2 regions of the Rhizobium sp. 05N49 genome follow, and region 2 is predicted to be linked to the other one. Evidence: riboswitches for the same ligand, from Rfam matches in the RefSeq annotation. Region 2 holds a riboswitch; the other holds the start of a gene.

Region 1 (7,624 bases), on a different contig from region 2:
AGCCACAAAGAATACCCTGTTCTATCTGTTGGTCGCCGTCATCGTCGTCATCGCAGTCTTCCCGTTCTACTATGCGATCCTGACGAGTTTCAAAGCAGGCACCGCCCTCTTCGAGGTCACCTACTGGCCAAGTTCGATCTCGCTGGAAAACTATGCCGGCGTGCTGACGACGGGCAGCTTCATCCGCAGCCTCGGCAATTCGCTGCTCATTGCCTGCCTCGTGGTTGCCGCCTCTCTGCTGCTCGCGGTGACCGCATCCTACGCACTTGCCCGCGTGCATTTCCGGGGTCGGGCACTCCTGATGCTGACCATCCTGTCCGTCTCGATGTTTCCGCAGATTGCTGTCCTGGCGGGGCTTTTCGAGCTCATCCGCTGGATCGGCATCTTCAATACGCCCTTCGCATTGATCTTCTCCTACATGATCTTCACGCTGCCTTTCACGGTCTGGGTGCTGACGACCTTCATGCGGGATCTGCCGATCGAGATCGAAGAGGCGGCCATCGTCGATGGCGCCTCCCCCTGGGTCATCATCACGCAGGTGTTCATGCCACTGATGTGGCCAGCGCTCGTCACCACCGGCCTGCTCGCCTTCATCACGGCCTGGAACGAGTTTCTGTTCGCCCTGACTTTCACCTCATCGGATGCGCAGCGGACAGTGCCGGTGGCGATCGCTCTGCTTTCTGGCGGCAGTCAGTTCGAAATCCCCTGGGGCAATATCATGGCGGCATCGGTCATCGTCACCGTGCCCGTCGTCATCCTTGTTCTTATTTTTCAACGCCGGATCATTTCCGGGCTGACCGCCGGCGGCGTCAAAGGCTGAGGAAAGCGCGACATGGCACAAATTAGACTCGATAATATCCGCAAGAGCTTCGGCGCGTTTGAAGTCATCAAGGGCGTCAGCATGGACATTCGCAAGGGCGAATTCATGGTCTTCGTCGGCCCGTCCGGCTGCGGCAAGTCCACCTTGCTGCGCCTGATCTCGGGACTTGAGGACATAACGTCAGGCACGCTCTCCTTCGACGGCGAGCCGGTCAATCGTCTGTCTCCCTCCAAGCGCGGGATCGCGATGGTCTTCCAGTCCTACGCGCTCTATCCGCATATGACGGTCTACGAAAACATGGCCTTCGGCATGAAGCTCTCCGGCCGGACCAGGGAAGAATGCAAGGCGCGCGTCGAACAGGCGGCCGGCATGCTGCAGCTCTCGCCCTATCTGGAGCGCCTGCCGCGCCAGCTTTCCGGCGGCCAGCGCCAGCGCGTCGCCATCGGCCGCGCCATCGTTCGCGACCCGAAGGTCTTTCTCTTCGACGAACCATTGTCGAACCTCGATGCTGCTCTGCGCGTCGCCACAAGGCTGGAAATCGCCAAGCTTCATCGCGGCATGCATGACACGACGATGATCTATGTCACCCATGATCAGGTCGAGGCCATGACCTTGGCCGACCGGATCTGTGTCTTGCGCGATGGCGTTGTCGAACAGGTCGGAACACCGATCGAACTCTACGAGACCCCGAATTCGATCTTCGTTGCCGGTTTCATCGGCTCGCCGAAAATGAACTTTCTCTCCGGTCCGTTTGCAGCACCCTATAATGCCCACACGATCGGGGTCCGGGCCGAACATATTGAATTCGCCGATCAGGCCCCAGCGTGGACCGGTACCGTCATCCATTCCGAAATCCTCGGATCGGACAGTTTCGTCTACCTCGACATCGGCTCCGCGGAGCCGCTCATCGTTCGAGAGACCGGCGTGTCCAGCCATCAGCCCGGCCAACAATTGGGCGTATCGCCGCTCAACGGCCGCATTCACCGCTTCGACCAATCCGGACGCGCCCTCGAAAGGGTTCCTTTCAAGGGCGCTGCCTGAACAACCCATCAAACCAACAGGATCTGACCGCCTCCCATCGGTTCCGGTCCGCTACTTGCTGTAAAGGAGCATAGTCATGGCCATTCGCACCGTCGTATGGGGAGAGAACATCCATGAGACAACCAATGAGATCGTCCGGGGCATCTACCCTGAAGGCATGCACACGACCATCGCCAAGGCGCTGAACACGGATCCGGCGATTTCGGCGACGACGGCGACACTGCAGGAGCCCGAGCATGGTCTCACCGAAGCCCGGCTTGCCGAGACCGATGTCCTGACCTGGTGGGGTCACAAGGGTCATGGTGCTGTGTCCGACGTCGTCGTGGAGCGCGTCGCCAAGCGGGTCTGGGAAGGCATGGGCCTCTTGGTGCTGCATTCCGGCCATTTCTCGAAGATCTTCAAGCGGCTGATGGGCACTCCCTGCGCACTCAAATGGCGCGAGGCGGGCGAGCGCGAGCGACTGTGGACGATCAATCAGCGCCATCCGATCGCAGCCGGTATCGGCGAGCATTTCGAACTGGAAAACGAGGAAATGTACGGCGAGCAGTTTTCCGTGCCGGAGCCGTTGGAGACGGTCTTCATCTCCTGGTTCCAGGGCGGCGAAGTCTTCCGTTCGGGCCTGACGTGGCGGCGTGGTGCCGGCAACATCTTCTATTTCCGTCCCGGTCACGAAACCTACCCGACCTATCACGATGCAACCGTGCAGAAGGTGCTGATCAATGGCGTGAAGTGGGCCTATAACCCGCAAGGCGATCTGAAGAGCATCACCGATGCTCCGAATGTGCCGGTAGAAAAAGCACTGGAGCCGATCGTCGAACGCGGCCCGAGACTGCATCAGGCCGGCGAAGCCGGTTACCGCTGAGGAGAATAGAAATGCGTCTACTCGTTCTTGGTACGGGCACGATGGCCAAAAACCAGGTTGCCAACTTCCTCGCCATCGACGGTGTCGAGGTGGTCGGCGCCGTCGATACGGATCGGGGCCGGCTCGATGAGTTCGCCGATCATTTCAACATCGAAAAACGCTTCAGCACGCTCGACGAGGCGATCGCTTGGGGCGAATTCGATGCAGCCACAAATGTAACGCCTGACCGCATCCACCACGCGACAAGCCTCGCGCTGATCGCCGCCGGCAAGCACGTCTTTTGCGAGAAGCCGCTGGCGGAAAACTATGCGCATGCCTTGGAAATGACGGAAGCCGCGGAAGCGGCCGGCGTCATCAACATGGTGAACCTTACCTATCGCAATGTCGCACCGCTGCAGCGCGCCCGCGAGATGGTACTGGCCGGCGAACTCGGCACTATTCGTCATGTGGAAGCGTCCTATCTGCAGAGCTGGCTGGTATCGCGCGCCTGGGGCGACTGGCGCACGGAATCGCGCTGGCTCTGGCGTTTGTCTACCGGCCACGGATCGAACGGCGTGCTCGGGGATGTCGGCATCCATATCCTGGATTTTGCCGCCTATGGTGCGGCGACTGACATCGATCACGTCTTTGCGCGGCTGAAGACCTTCAACAAGGCACCCGGCGGGCAGATTGGCGAGTACATGCTCGATGCCAATGACAGCTTCACCATGTCGGTCGATTTCACCAATGGCGCGCTCGGCGTCATTCATGCGACCCGCTGGGCGACCGGCCATCTGAACGAGCTGAAGCTGCGCATCTATGGCGAAAAAGGCAGCCTCGAAGTCATCCACCGCCCGGATGGTTCGGATCTTCGCGGCTGCTTCGGCGACGACATTGAAAGCGCCACCTGGCGTGATATCGAGGTGCCGGCAGTGCTGACCAATTATCAGCGTTTTGCAGAAGCGGTCAGGACCGGCAAGCAGGACGATCCCACCTTCCGCCACGCCGCCAATCTGCAGAAGGTCATCGATCTCGCGATCGTATCGGAGAAAGAACGTCGGGAGCTCAATCTGCTGGCCTCGGACACCCCGGAAGCCACGGCTGACCAGGAACCGGAAGGCAAGGCGGACGATCAGGGGCCGGTGCTGGCACTCGTCGTCTGACGGGTTGGAAAATATCGAAGGCCCGAATGTTCGGGCCTTCCTTGAGCCGACTGAGCTCGCTCTGCTTACTGCTCAACCGGCAGCTAGGCAGCCCTACCAGCCGCGCTCGCGCCCCGATAGGCAATGAGATCCTCGATGGTGATCAGGTGAAGGCCGTGCCGCTCGGCAAACTGCTCAAGCTCCGGCAGACGCGCCATCGTGCCATCATCATTGGCCACTTCACAGATGACACCCGAGGGCGACAGGCCGGCAAGCCTTGCAAGGTCGACAGCCGCCTCCGTATGGCCCGGACGCGAAAGCACGCCGTTCGGATGCGCACGCAGCGGGAAGATATGACCGGGCCGCGCAAAATCCTCAGGGCGGGAATCCTCGCCGATGAGCGCGCGAACGGTTGCGGCGCGGTCAGCGGCTGAAATACCGGTTGTCGTTTCAGGGATATAGTCAACCGAGACGGTGAACGCCGTCTTCAGGAGTTCGGTATTGTTGGGGACCATCTGCGGGATCTGCAGTTCGTCCAACCGCTCACCTTCCATGGCCACGCAGATGAGGCCACGGGCATAATTCATCATGAAGGCGATTGCCTGCGGGGTGATCGCTTCGGATGCAATGACGAGGTCGCCCTCGTTTTCCCGATCGCGGTCGTCGACGACAACCACGATCTCGCCCCGCGCAATCGCGGCGATCGCATCTTCTATCTTGGAAATTGCCATTTCTCTGCCTTTCAAGGGTTAGCCGCGTGAGCGGCATTCATGGCCTGTCAAAAGCCACCATTATCCCTTGGGCGAACAAGCATATGAAACGCCGCATGCCGAGCGGCGTCCTCTGCGTTGCTCTCTTCCATCCGGACTGTGACCGTCGGCTCCGGCATCTCACCGGATCTGCTGACCCTTCGCTTTCACGAAGGCGCTCGCGGGCTCCGAGTTGCCTCGATACCGCCGGTGGGGAATTGCACCCCGCCCTGAGAACACTGCTTATGTAAATGACGAATGGCTTGTTCTGCAAGAGGTTGGGTACAGATCACGTCGCGAGAATTGCTTCTCCGTGATGAAAGCACCGTTTCCTATTGTCGAACAGCGCTAGGACATGATCAGCCCACCATCGACATTGATGGTCTGGCCGGTGATATAGGCCGCGTCATCGCTTGCAAGAAAAGTGACAAGGCCGGCGACGTCTTCGCCCGATCCGGCGCGCTTCATCGGGATGCCTTCGACCCATTCTTTCATGAGCTCGCCGGGTGCGTAGTTGCCGAGCAGTTTGCCCCATGCCTGGTCGTTATAGGCCCACATGTCGGTTTCGATTATGCCCGGGCAGAAGGCGTTGACGGTGATACCATCGGTCGCGACTTCCTTCGCAAGGCTTTGGGTGATGCCGACGACGCCCATCTTCGAGGCAGCATAATGCGGCGTATAGATGAAGCCGTCGCGCGCCTGTCCGGACGCCGTGTTGATGATACGTCCGCCGCGACCATGTTTGCGCATGCGAGCGATCGCTTCCTGGGCACAGAGGAACACGCCCTTGGTATTGACTGCCATGACCTTGTCCCACTCGCCCTCGGTCATGTCCTCGATGCGGGCGATGGTGATGACACCGGCATTCTGGATTGAGACGTCGACGGCACCGAAGGCCTCCTCAGCGGCGTCATAGAGAGCTTTGACGCTTGTCTTGTCAGTGACGTCGCCAACAAAGGAGATCGCCTTTCCGCCGTCGGCCTTGATCTGCCCGGCGACAGCATGCACGCTCTCCTCATTGGCGGAAACCACGAGATTGGCGCCCTCGCGCGCGAAGCGTTTGGCAATCGCCGCACCGATACCGCGGCTTGCACCCGTAATAACCACGGTCTTGTTTTCGAAGCGTTGCATTCTCTTTATCCTTTCGTTGGAGCCTCGCGGAGAGCCGTTTTGCAAACCGGCGACACTTGGCTCCTCACCAGACTTCAAACGGCTGCAGAAATGATCCCGGCAAATTCCGATGCCTTCAGCGAAGCACCGCCGACCAGCGCTCCATCCACATTGCGAAGCCCGAAAATCGCCTCGGCATTGGATGCCTTGACCGAACCGCCATAGAGGATCCTGACCGAATGGCCGTCATCGCCCAGCCGCTCTTCGAGCATCTGCCGGATCGCGGCATGGACCTCCTCAATCTGTTCGTTGGTCGGCACCAGCCCGGTTCCTATCGCCCATACGGGTTCGTAGGCGATGACGAGATTGGCGCTCGTTGCTCCCTCGGGGACGGATTCTCTGAGCTGCCCGCCAACAACTTCGATCGCTCGCCCTTCATCGCGCTCGTGCCGCGTTTCACCGACGCACACGATCGCGATCAGGCCCGCCCGACGAGCGGCAATCGCCTTTGCAAGGACAATTTCATCATCTTCGCCGTGAGACACACGGCGCTCGGAATGCCCGAGGATGACATAGCGCGCGCCGACATCGGCAAGCATTTCAGCAGAGACATCGCCCGTATGCGCACCTGACTGCTGCGCATGGCAATCCTGTGCGCCGACGGCCAGGTTCGAATCCCTGACCCGCTCCACCGCGCGATCGATCAGCGTGAGGGGCGGGCAGACGACGATATCGCACGTCGCACCGCCCGTTAGTCCCTTCAGCGCCTCGATCTCAGCTTGGGAGGAGATGAGACCGTTCATTTTCCAGTTGCCTGCGATCAGCTTGCGCATCGTATCACCAGCAGCAGAAGCCGCCGTCGACGAGCAGATCGACGCCCGTCACGAAACTTGCGGCATTCGAAAGCAGGAAGACCGCCGGACCGACCATCTCATCGACACCGGCCATGCGCTGCATCGGCGTCTGCTCTTCGAAGAGCTTGGTCTGATGTACCATCTCCGGCCGGGTGTTCATCGGCGTTGCCGTATAGCCCGGCGAAATCGTGTTGACGCGGATGCCGCGCCCGACCCACTCCATGGCGAACGACTTCGACATATGGATCACGCCCGCTTTCGAGGCATTGTAATGGGCCTGGCTCAAACCGCGATTGACTATAACGCCCGACATGGAGGCGATGTTGACGATCGACCCGCGGCCATTCTTCAACATGGCCCGCGCTTCGGCCTGGCAAGACAGGAAGATGCCCTTCAGGTTGATGTCCATCAGCGTCTGATACTGGTCCTCTTCCATCTCCTCGGCGGGATTGGCGTTGGCGATTCCGGCCGCATTGACGGCAAGCGAGAGAGCCCCGAGATCGGCTTCAGTGCGGGCGACCGCATCCGCCAGAGACGACTTGCTGGTGACATCGGCGGCAATCTCGATCGAGCGGCGGCCGGCAGCCCGGATATGGCTGGCAGTGGTGGCAAGGCCGTCATCGGTGCGGCGATCGAGAAGCGCCACATCGGCGCCGCACTGGGCAAGACCAATCGCGATCCTTTGCCCGATGCCGCTGCCGGCGCCCGTCACGATGGCGACCTGGCCGCTGAGATCGAATAGTTTTGGTGCGTTCAGAGAGATGTCGGACACCGCTCTTCCTTTCTGTCTTTGCCTAGATTGTCGCCAGTTCCATGACCGAGACGTCGTTTGCCTCGTCACGCTTCAGAATGCCTGCCTGTTTGCCCTGCGCCAGCACGAGAATGCGGTTCGACACGCCGAGAACCTCCTCGAGGTCGGAGCTCACGACGATGACAGCAACACCCTGTTTGGCGAGGTTGACGATGATGTCGTAGATGCCGGCGCGGGCGCCGACATCGATGCCCCGTGTCGGCTCGTCCAGCACCACGACCTTGGGATCACGCATCAGCCATTTGGCGATGACGAC
Region 2 (7,624 bases):
CGTCAGCATCCAGATCATCTACAATATCTTCCGCCAGCGTCCCGACCACCTGTTCTTCGGTGAGGCCCGCCGCAAGAACGTGGCAATCATCGCCCGTGTGCCGCTCGCAAGCGGCCTCCTCTCCGGCAAGATCACCCGCGACACCAAGTTCGCCAGCGACGATCACCGCAACTTCAACCGCAACGGCGAGGCCTTCGATGTCGGCGAAACCTTTGCGGGCGTGCCCTTCGAGGTCGGCCTGCAGGCGGTCGAGGAAGTGCGCAAGCTCGTTCCAGCAGGCGCCGGCATGGCAGCCTTTGCGCTGCGCTGGATCCTGATGGCAGAGGCTGTCACCGTCGTCATTCCCGGCGCGCGCAATGCCGAGCAGGCCAGGGCGAACGCTGCCGCCGCCGATCTGGCGCCGTTGTCGGCTGATGTCATGGCCGCGACCCGGGAGATTTACGGGCGGCTGATCGCTCCGCATGTGCATCAGCGCTGGTAGGCCCTGCAGACCATCAATCCCGGCCAGCAACTTGCAGGCCGGGATTGAGACATGTTCCCAGCAGGACCGCATCAGACCGTCACGACGATCTTGCCGAACTGCTCATTCGTTTCCAGGAACCGATGCGCTTCGACGATCTGCTCGAAGGGGAACGTCTTTGCTATGAGAGGCTTCAGCGCGCCGGACGCGAGCCCATCGAAAATAAAGGTCTTTGCGGCCTGAAGCCGTATCGGATCACGAATGATCTCATGGACAAGATAGCCGCGCAGCAGCAGGCATTTGCCGAGCACGGCAGGCAAAGGAAACGGTGTTGGCTGCGGGCTTAGTCCACCATATTCGATAAGAATGCCGCTCGAGGACATCGCCGCCGTCAACGGCTCGAAGATAGGTCCGGCCACGGCGTCGAGGACGACCCGAACACCTCCTTCTCCGGCGATCTCCCTTAGCCGCGCTTGCAAGTCCTCCTCCTGCGAGGCGATCACATGCGCGGCACCGGCCTCCTCCAATGCCTGACGCTTTGAAGAGGTTCTCGTAATCGCAATCGGCGTGGCGCCGATCACGTTGGCGATCTGGATTGCGGCAAGACCTACGCTGCTCGATGCAGCGGTAACAGCGACGAACTCCCCCCTTGATAGTCGGGCGATATCGATGAGGGCGCCGTAAGCGGTCAGATACGGCATCCAGAGAGCGGCAGCCTCCTCCCAGGAAAGTGTCGGCGGGTGCCTGACAACAGATGCGGCGGGAAATGTGACCAGTTCTCCATAAGCCGGCGAGCGGACCATCGAGATCGGCGGGATGATGCTGACAGCGTCGCCGGGCGCAAAGCCATCCACGCCCTCCCCTACCGCCTCGATGATGCCTGCCGCCTCGAGGCCAAGCCCCGACGGCAGTGGCGCGGTTTCGATATAGGTGCCGGATCTCAGCAGGGCCTCAGCTCGGTTGATCCCAAGAGCCCTGACGCGGATCTGAACCTGTCCCGGTCCAGGGGCTGGAATATCCATATCCTCAATGCGGAGAACGTCAGGACCGCCAAATTCATGAAAGCGGATTATGCGTGCCATTTCCCATCAACTCCAAAACAATCGGACTGAATGATCTATGCCAATTGGATTGGTGGAGATAAATTGAGCTCTGAGAAAGACAGAAGAAACTGTGAGTTTGCAATATGGATCGCCTTACCAGCATGACCGTCTTCGTAAAGGCCGTTGATCTGGGCTCGTTTGCGGCAGCGGCAGCAGCACTCGGCCTCTCCGGTCCGATGGTCGGCAAGCATATCCGCTTTCTTGAGGAGCGATTGGGAGTCAGCCTTATCACCCGGACAACGCGCCGCCAGAGCCTTACGGATTTTGGACGCGCCTATTACGAGCGCTGCCGCGTGATCCTCGCCGAGACCGAAGCCGCGGACGCGCTCGCGTTCGACCATCTTTCCGAACCATGCGGAAAGCTGCGCGTCACCATGCCCGCGCATTTCGGCCGGCATTGCGTGCTTCCGGTTCTGCTCGAGCTTGCAGGGCGGTATCCGAGCCTCGAACTCGATCTATCGCTCAGCGACCCCATTACCGATCTCGCCGATGACGGCTACGATCTCGCGATCCGTACCGGGGAACTCGCTGACAGGTCAGGGATTATCGCGCGGCGGGTCGCGCGCCAGCGCATGGTGGTCTGCGCCTCGGCGAGCTATCTCGATGCTCATGGCAGACCGGAGACTGTCGAAGATATCGGCAAGCACGATGCAATCATCTACGCGCGCTCCGCGCGCTTCAGCCCATGGCTCTTCCCGGATGGAGACCAGGCTCCAATAGAAGTTCGGCCGAGCGGCCGATTGCGGCTCGATGATCTCGATGCAATTGCAGATGCAGCGACAGCCGGCATGGGGCTTGCCTGGCTACCCTACTGGCTCATCCGCGAGCGCGTGCAGGCCGGGACGCTCGAAGTGCTGCTGCCAGGTCAGCCGGAATTTCTCTACGACTGCCATGCGCTGTGGCTGCAGACGCCGCACCTGCCGCTCAGGATCCGTCTTGCGGTCGACGCATTGGCCGCCGCACTGCCCAAATTCATGGCCTAACCCGGTCACGCCGTCAGCATGGTCGGGCCAAGGAAAAGGCCAGGCAAAGCCCGGCCTCTCCATTTCGCGGAATGTGAACTCAGTTCGTGGCGGACAGGTTGACCGGGAAGAACAGGGTTTCGCCCGAAGAATCGCTGACACCGTCATTGTCGGTCACTGCAAAGGCCTTGCCCGACGCGTCGAAGGCGAAACCTTCCAGCTTGTCGAGAACGTAGCCGTTGGTGGCCGACCTCAGGTCGCCGATGAAGTCATGGGCTTCCGTCTTCTTGACGACAGGCAGTTCGCCGCCGAGCTTGCCCGGCTTCAGGTCGGAGATTGCGACCTTGTAGAGCTTCTTCAGCTTGGCCGCGTCACCGACGAGATTGTCACGCTCGATAATGTAGACGCTGTCTCCCTGAGCCGTGATTTCGGAAAGACCGACCCAGCCACTCTCGCTCTTGTCCAGCGGGTAGCGTACGCCGCCCCATTCCTTCTTCTTCGGGTTATAGGAAACGAGCTTCACAAAACCCTTCTCGTCATCGTTCCATTCGCGCTGAACGGCCATCCACAGCGTTGCGTCATCGCCGGTGCCGATGATCGTGACACCTTCGAAGCCATAGCGGATTTCGTTGGCCAGCAGTTCCTTCGGAAGGGCGATCTCGGCCTTGATGTCGCCCTTGGCTGTGACGTTATAGAGCGCGTGCGGCACCAGGCGCTCGGTATAACCTTCCGAAGCGAGCCAGAAAGAACCATCGGCAGCAACGGCGATGCCTTCGATGTCGAGTTTCTGGGCCGGAGCGCCGTCACGCTTGACGATGAGGGCATCGGTGATGACGGCCGGCTTCTTGGTGGCGTCGATCGTGTAGATCGTCGGCTGCGAACCGAGGACGCTGTCGCTGACGGCGTAGAGCATGCCCGGCTTGCCCGGAACGGCGGCGAGGCCCGAAAGAGCTGCAAAGCCGATCGGGTTGCCGTCCTTCTCTGCGGAGACGATATGCGGATAGGCCTTCTCGCCTTCGCCGCGCTCGTAGATCATGACGTGCGAACGCGCACCACCGTCCTTGCCGAGGTCAAGCTCGTTGGCAGTAGCGAACAGGTTACGCTGGGGAATGGCGATTGCGCCTTCCGGAGAAATGCCCGACGGCAGGATCTGCAGCAGTTCCGGATCGGCACCCGTGTCCTTGTAGACACCGACGACGGAAGCGCGTTCGGCAAGAAGGAAGAACAGGTTGTCATCACCGAACCTGGCCGCTTCGAGACCTTCCGGCTCGACGCCCTTCGACGAAGAGCGGCTTTCCGGATAATGGCCGAGAGCGGCAACGGCGCGCTCGAAGGAACTGCCGGATTCGAAGAGAACCTTGCCGGTCTTGTCGAAAATGGTGAAGCCACGCGAGCCGCCTTCATAGTCGCCTTCGTTGGCAACGACGAGACGGTTGTCGTCCAGCCACTTGACCGCGTCGGGCTCACGCGGGACGCCCTTCTTCTCGCCGGTGAACTTCAGGGCACCGTCGCGCTTGGTGTCGATGCCGGAGAGGTCGACGCTGCCGGCGGTGAAATGCGTCTTCACCGTGCCGGTCGTGCCGTCGAGAATAATGATCTCGTTATTTTCCTGCAGCGTAAGCGCAATTTCGTTCTGGCTGTTGAAGGAAACGAATTCCGGCTCCGGGTCTTCAGGGGCAACGCCTGCAAGACCGGTGAGCGCAACGTGCTTGATCGTGCCGCAATCGACGGTGCCGTCGGTCTTGACCTGGAAGACGACGAGGTCGCCTGCCGGCATCTGCGGGATCTTGCCGTCGTTGACCTCTTCATCGCGTTCGTTTTCGATCGCGATTGTCCCGAGCGTCCTGTCCTTGTTGAGGGCGATCGAATCGGGCTGGCCGCCGAGGTCACAGGTCGCGTCGATCTTCTTCGAAGCGATATCGACAATTGCCAGACGGCCCGACGGCTTCTGCTTGCTTTCGCCGGTGTTGACGGCGACGAGCGCCTTGCCGGCTGCTGTCGTAACCGAGGTCGGCTCACCGTCCATCATCAGCGCGCCACCGGCCTTGGGTGCCTTGGCATCGGTGATGTCGATGAAGCCGATCGCGCCGAGCGGGCTGTCGCTGTAGATCAGCGTGTTGCCATCCTGCGAAGCGGTGATGATTTCGGCTGAGGTGGCCGAAAGCTTGTCCTTGTCGGCCGGCAGATTTGTTGCGACCGGGAAAGAGGCGATGCGGTTGAAAACCGGTTCCGCTGCTGCCGGGACCGCAACGGATGCAAGAAGCACGGCAGCGAGCGCTGCCTTGCGCGAAGACAATGTCATTGAAAAATCCCCCAATGCCGAAAAAATCGAACAGAGGGTTTTTGCGGGACTGCCATGACAGAGACATGACAGGCTGCGACATTTTGTACAGTTTGCGTCAGGCAGCCTGCCGTTCGCGACGCATCTCACTGCGCATGATGAAGAGCGAGGCGGCGAGAATGAGCGCGGCGCCCAGCCACAGATAACCAGCCGGCGCATAGCCAAAGAAAAGCCAGCCGGCGAGTACGTTCAGCGGCAGTTTCAGGTCATCGAAGGGCTGCACATAAGCGGCATCGGCGCTGGCGTAGGCGAGCGTCAGCAGATATTGCGCCACGACTGTCAGAAGGCCGGCCAGGAGGAAGAGCGCAAGCGTTGCGCCTGTCGGCACGGCGAGGCCCGACGCAAGTGCCAGGCTGCCATTGATCGGCGCGAGCAGCACCAGCAGCCAGACGGTGATCGTCTCCGGTTTCTCGATGCCCGTAAGGCTCTTTGTGATGAGCGACGAAGCACCCCAGAGAAGCGCCGAGAGGACAGGCAGGAGGGCGGCCCAGGTGAAGCTGTCCGACCATGGCTGGAGGATGATCATCGCGCCGACAAAGCCGACACCCGTTGCCATCCAGCGAGCAGGCCCGACGCGCTCACCGAGGAACAGGCGTGCGCCGAGAATGATAAAGAAGGGCGACGTCATCACAAGCGCGATCGCCTGCCAGATCGGCACCGAGGCGAGACCGGAGACCCAGGCTTCGACGCCGAGCGCGGCAAAGGCAACGCGCACGACATGCCGCCAGGGATAGCTGGTGCGCATCGCCGATAGGCCGGCCTTGCGCAAGAAGGGCAAGGAAAAGAGAAAGGCGAAGCCATATTGCCAGAAGGCTGCAGAAGCCGCCGGAAAGGCAAGCGTCATGGTCAGCCATTGGGTGACGACATTGAGAAGCGAGAAGGCAACGCCTCCGGCCACCATGAAGGCAGCGCCGGCGAAGGCGCGGGAATGCGAGACGGCTAGGGAATTCTGATTCATGTCTTCCATCCAGTACAGGGACCAAACATAAATCAGGACGCATGAGGCGACGGCACGCAGACGCGGCAGTCCCCTGCCCCGCACGGCCATGCTCATTCTCTTTCATCCGGACTTTAACCGTCGGCTCCGGAATCACACCGGATCTGCTGACCCTTCCTTGACCGAAGCTTCGGAAGGCGCTCGCGGGCTCGGGCCGAAACCCTTACCGCCGGTGGGGACTTTCACCCCGCCCTGAGAACACGAGCGTCGTAAAACAAACCGGCGCGTGCGGCAAGCGCCGAAAACAAAAAGGGGTCCGGCGATGCCGAACCCCTCAAAATCCTGCGCGGCCGTTCTCGTTTACGGCCGGCGGACTATCTCGTATCAGCCGTTGACGGCGTCCTTCAGGCCCTTGCCGGGCGTGAACTTCGGCACGTTGCGTGCCGGAATGTCGACTTCGGCGCCGGTCGAAGGGTTACGGCCCTTCGTGGCAGCGCGATGGGAAACCGTGAAGCTGCCGAAGCCAGCGAGGCGAACGTCGCCCTTGCTCTTCAGTTCAGCCTGTACAACGTCGAAAACTGCGTCGACGGCAGATGCTGCATCAGACTTCGTCAGTCCAGCCTTTTCGGCTACTGCGGACACGAGTTCATTCTTGTTCATGTTTCCACCCCTTTCTAAATGGTTTGAAACAACTCAATCTGTAAGCTAGGCGCAGAAATCGCTTTCATCAGGCCCGCCGAGAACCCAAAAACCCTGCAAATCAAGGAAAAGCAAGCGTCTACATGACGTTTTCACAAAAAAGGCCGGCGTTTCCGCCGGCCTTTTTCACGATTTGCAACAATTGGGCGTAAATGTGGCCGCCAAAGCTCAATGAGCTATGGCTGCACCTGCGTCATCGAGCCCTTCGACAGTCGCGATGACGGGCGTTTCAACCGTGCCATCCCATTCGATCGGCTCGGGACGACGGACCAGCGCGTGCTTGATCACCTCGCCCATACGGGAGACCGGAATGATCTCCATGCTGTTCTTCACGTTGTCAGGAATTTCGGCCAAGTCCTTGGCGTTCTCTTCCGGAATCAGCACCTTCTTGATGCCGCCGCGCAGAGCCGCAAGCAGCTTTTCCTTCAGGCCACCGATCGGCAGGACGCGGCCGCGCAGGGTGATCTCACCCGTCATTGCCACATCCTTGTTGACCGGAATGCCGGTCATGATCGAGACGATCGCGGTTGCCATCGCGACGCCGGCAGACGGACCATCCTTCGGCGTTGCACCTTCCGGCACGTGCACGTGGATGTCGCTCTTGTCGAAGCGCGGTGGTTCGATGCCGAAATCGACGGCGCGCGAGCGGACGTAAGAAGCCGCTGCCGAAATCGATTCCTTCATGACTTCCTTCAGGTTGCCGGTGACGGTCATGCGGCCCTTACCGGGCATCATGACGCCTTCGATCGTCAGCAACTCACCGCCGACTTCCGTCCAGGCAAGACCCGTGACAACACCGACCTGATCTTCGCGTTCAGCTTCGCCGTGGCGGAAGCGCGGAACGCCGAGATAGTCGTCGATGTTCGCGGCCGTGACGTGAACCGACTTCGTCTTGCCCTTGATGATCTCGGTGACCGCCTTGCGGGCGAGCTTCATCAATTCGCGTTCGAAGTTACGCACACCGGCTTCGCGGGTGTACTGCTGGCTGATCGCCATCAGGGCATCGTCGCTGACCGAGAATTCGTTCGGCTGCAGCGCATGTTCCTTGATGGCCTTCGGCAGCAGGTGCCGCTTGGCGATCTCGCGCTTTTCGTCTTCGGTATAGCCGGCGATACGGATGAT

What was found. A riboswitch is a leader RNA that binds a small molecule or an ion and turns the genes downstream of it on or off. The one in region 2 is predicted to bind FMN.
Region 1: another riboswitch for FMN. It lies ahead of ribB (3,4-dihydroxy-2-butanone-4-phosphate synthase); the one in region 2 lies ahead of AC1DF8_RS16775 (DMT family transporter).

Annotation. Positions count from the first base shown of each region.
Region 1 is NZ_JBFTME010000004.1:156,156-163,779, reverse strand. It holds gene AC1DF8_RS10375 (carbohydrate ABC transporter permease) at 1-820, shown strand, start outside; gene AC1DF8_RS10370 (ABC transporter ATP-binding protein) at 833-1,861, shown strand; gene AC1DF8_RS10365 (ThuA domain-containing protein) at 1,938-2,723, shown strand; gene AC1DF8_RS10360 (Gfo/Idh/MocA family protein) at 2,735-3,865, shown strand; gene ribB (3,4-dihydroxy-2-butanone-4-phosphate synthase) at 3,949-4,575, opposite strand; FMN riboswitch at 4,691-4,835, opposite strand; gene AC1DF8_RS10350 (glucose 1-dehydrogenase) at 4,942-5,724, opposite strand; gene tpiA (triose-phosphate isomerase) at 5,799-6,536, opposite strand; gene AC1DF8_RS10340 (SDR family oxidoreductase) at 6,541-7,329, opposite strand; gene AC1DF8_RS10335 (sugar ABC transporter ATP-binding protein) at 7,352-7,624, opposite strand, start outside.
Region 2 is NZ_JBFTME010000007.1:271,282-278,905, reverse strand. It holds gene AC1DF8_RS16795 (aldo/keto reductase) at 1-481, shown strand, start outside; gene AC1DF8_RS16790 (zinc-dependent alcohol dehydrogenase family protein) at 553-1,542, opposite strand; gene AC1DF8_RS16785 (LysR family transcriptional regulator) at 1,647-2,546, shown strand; gene AC1DF8_RS16780 (esterase-like activity of phytase family protein) at 2,626-4,842, opposite strand; gene AC1DF8_RS16775 (DMT family transporter) at 4,925-5,833, opposite strand; FMN riboswitch at 5,915-6,067, opposite strand; gene AC1DF8_RS16770 (HU family DNA-binding protein) at 6,188-6,463, opposite strand; gene lon (endopeptidase La) at 6,671-7,624, opposite strand, start outside.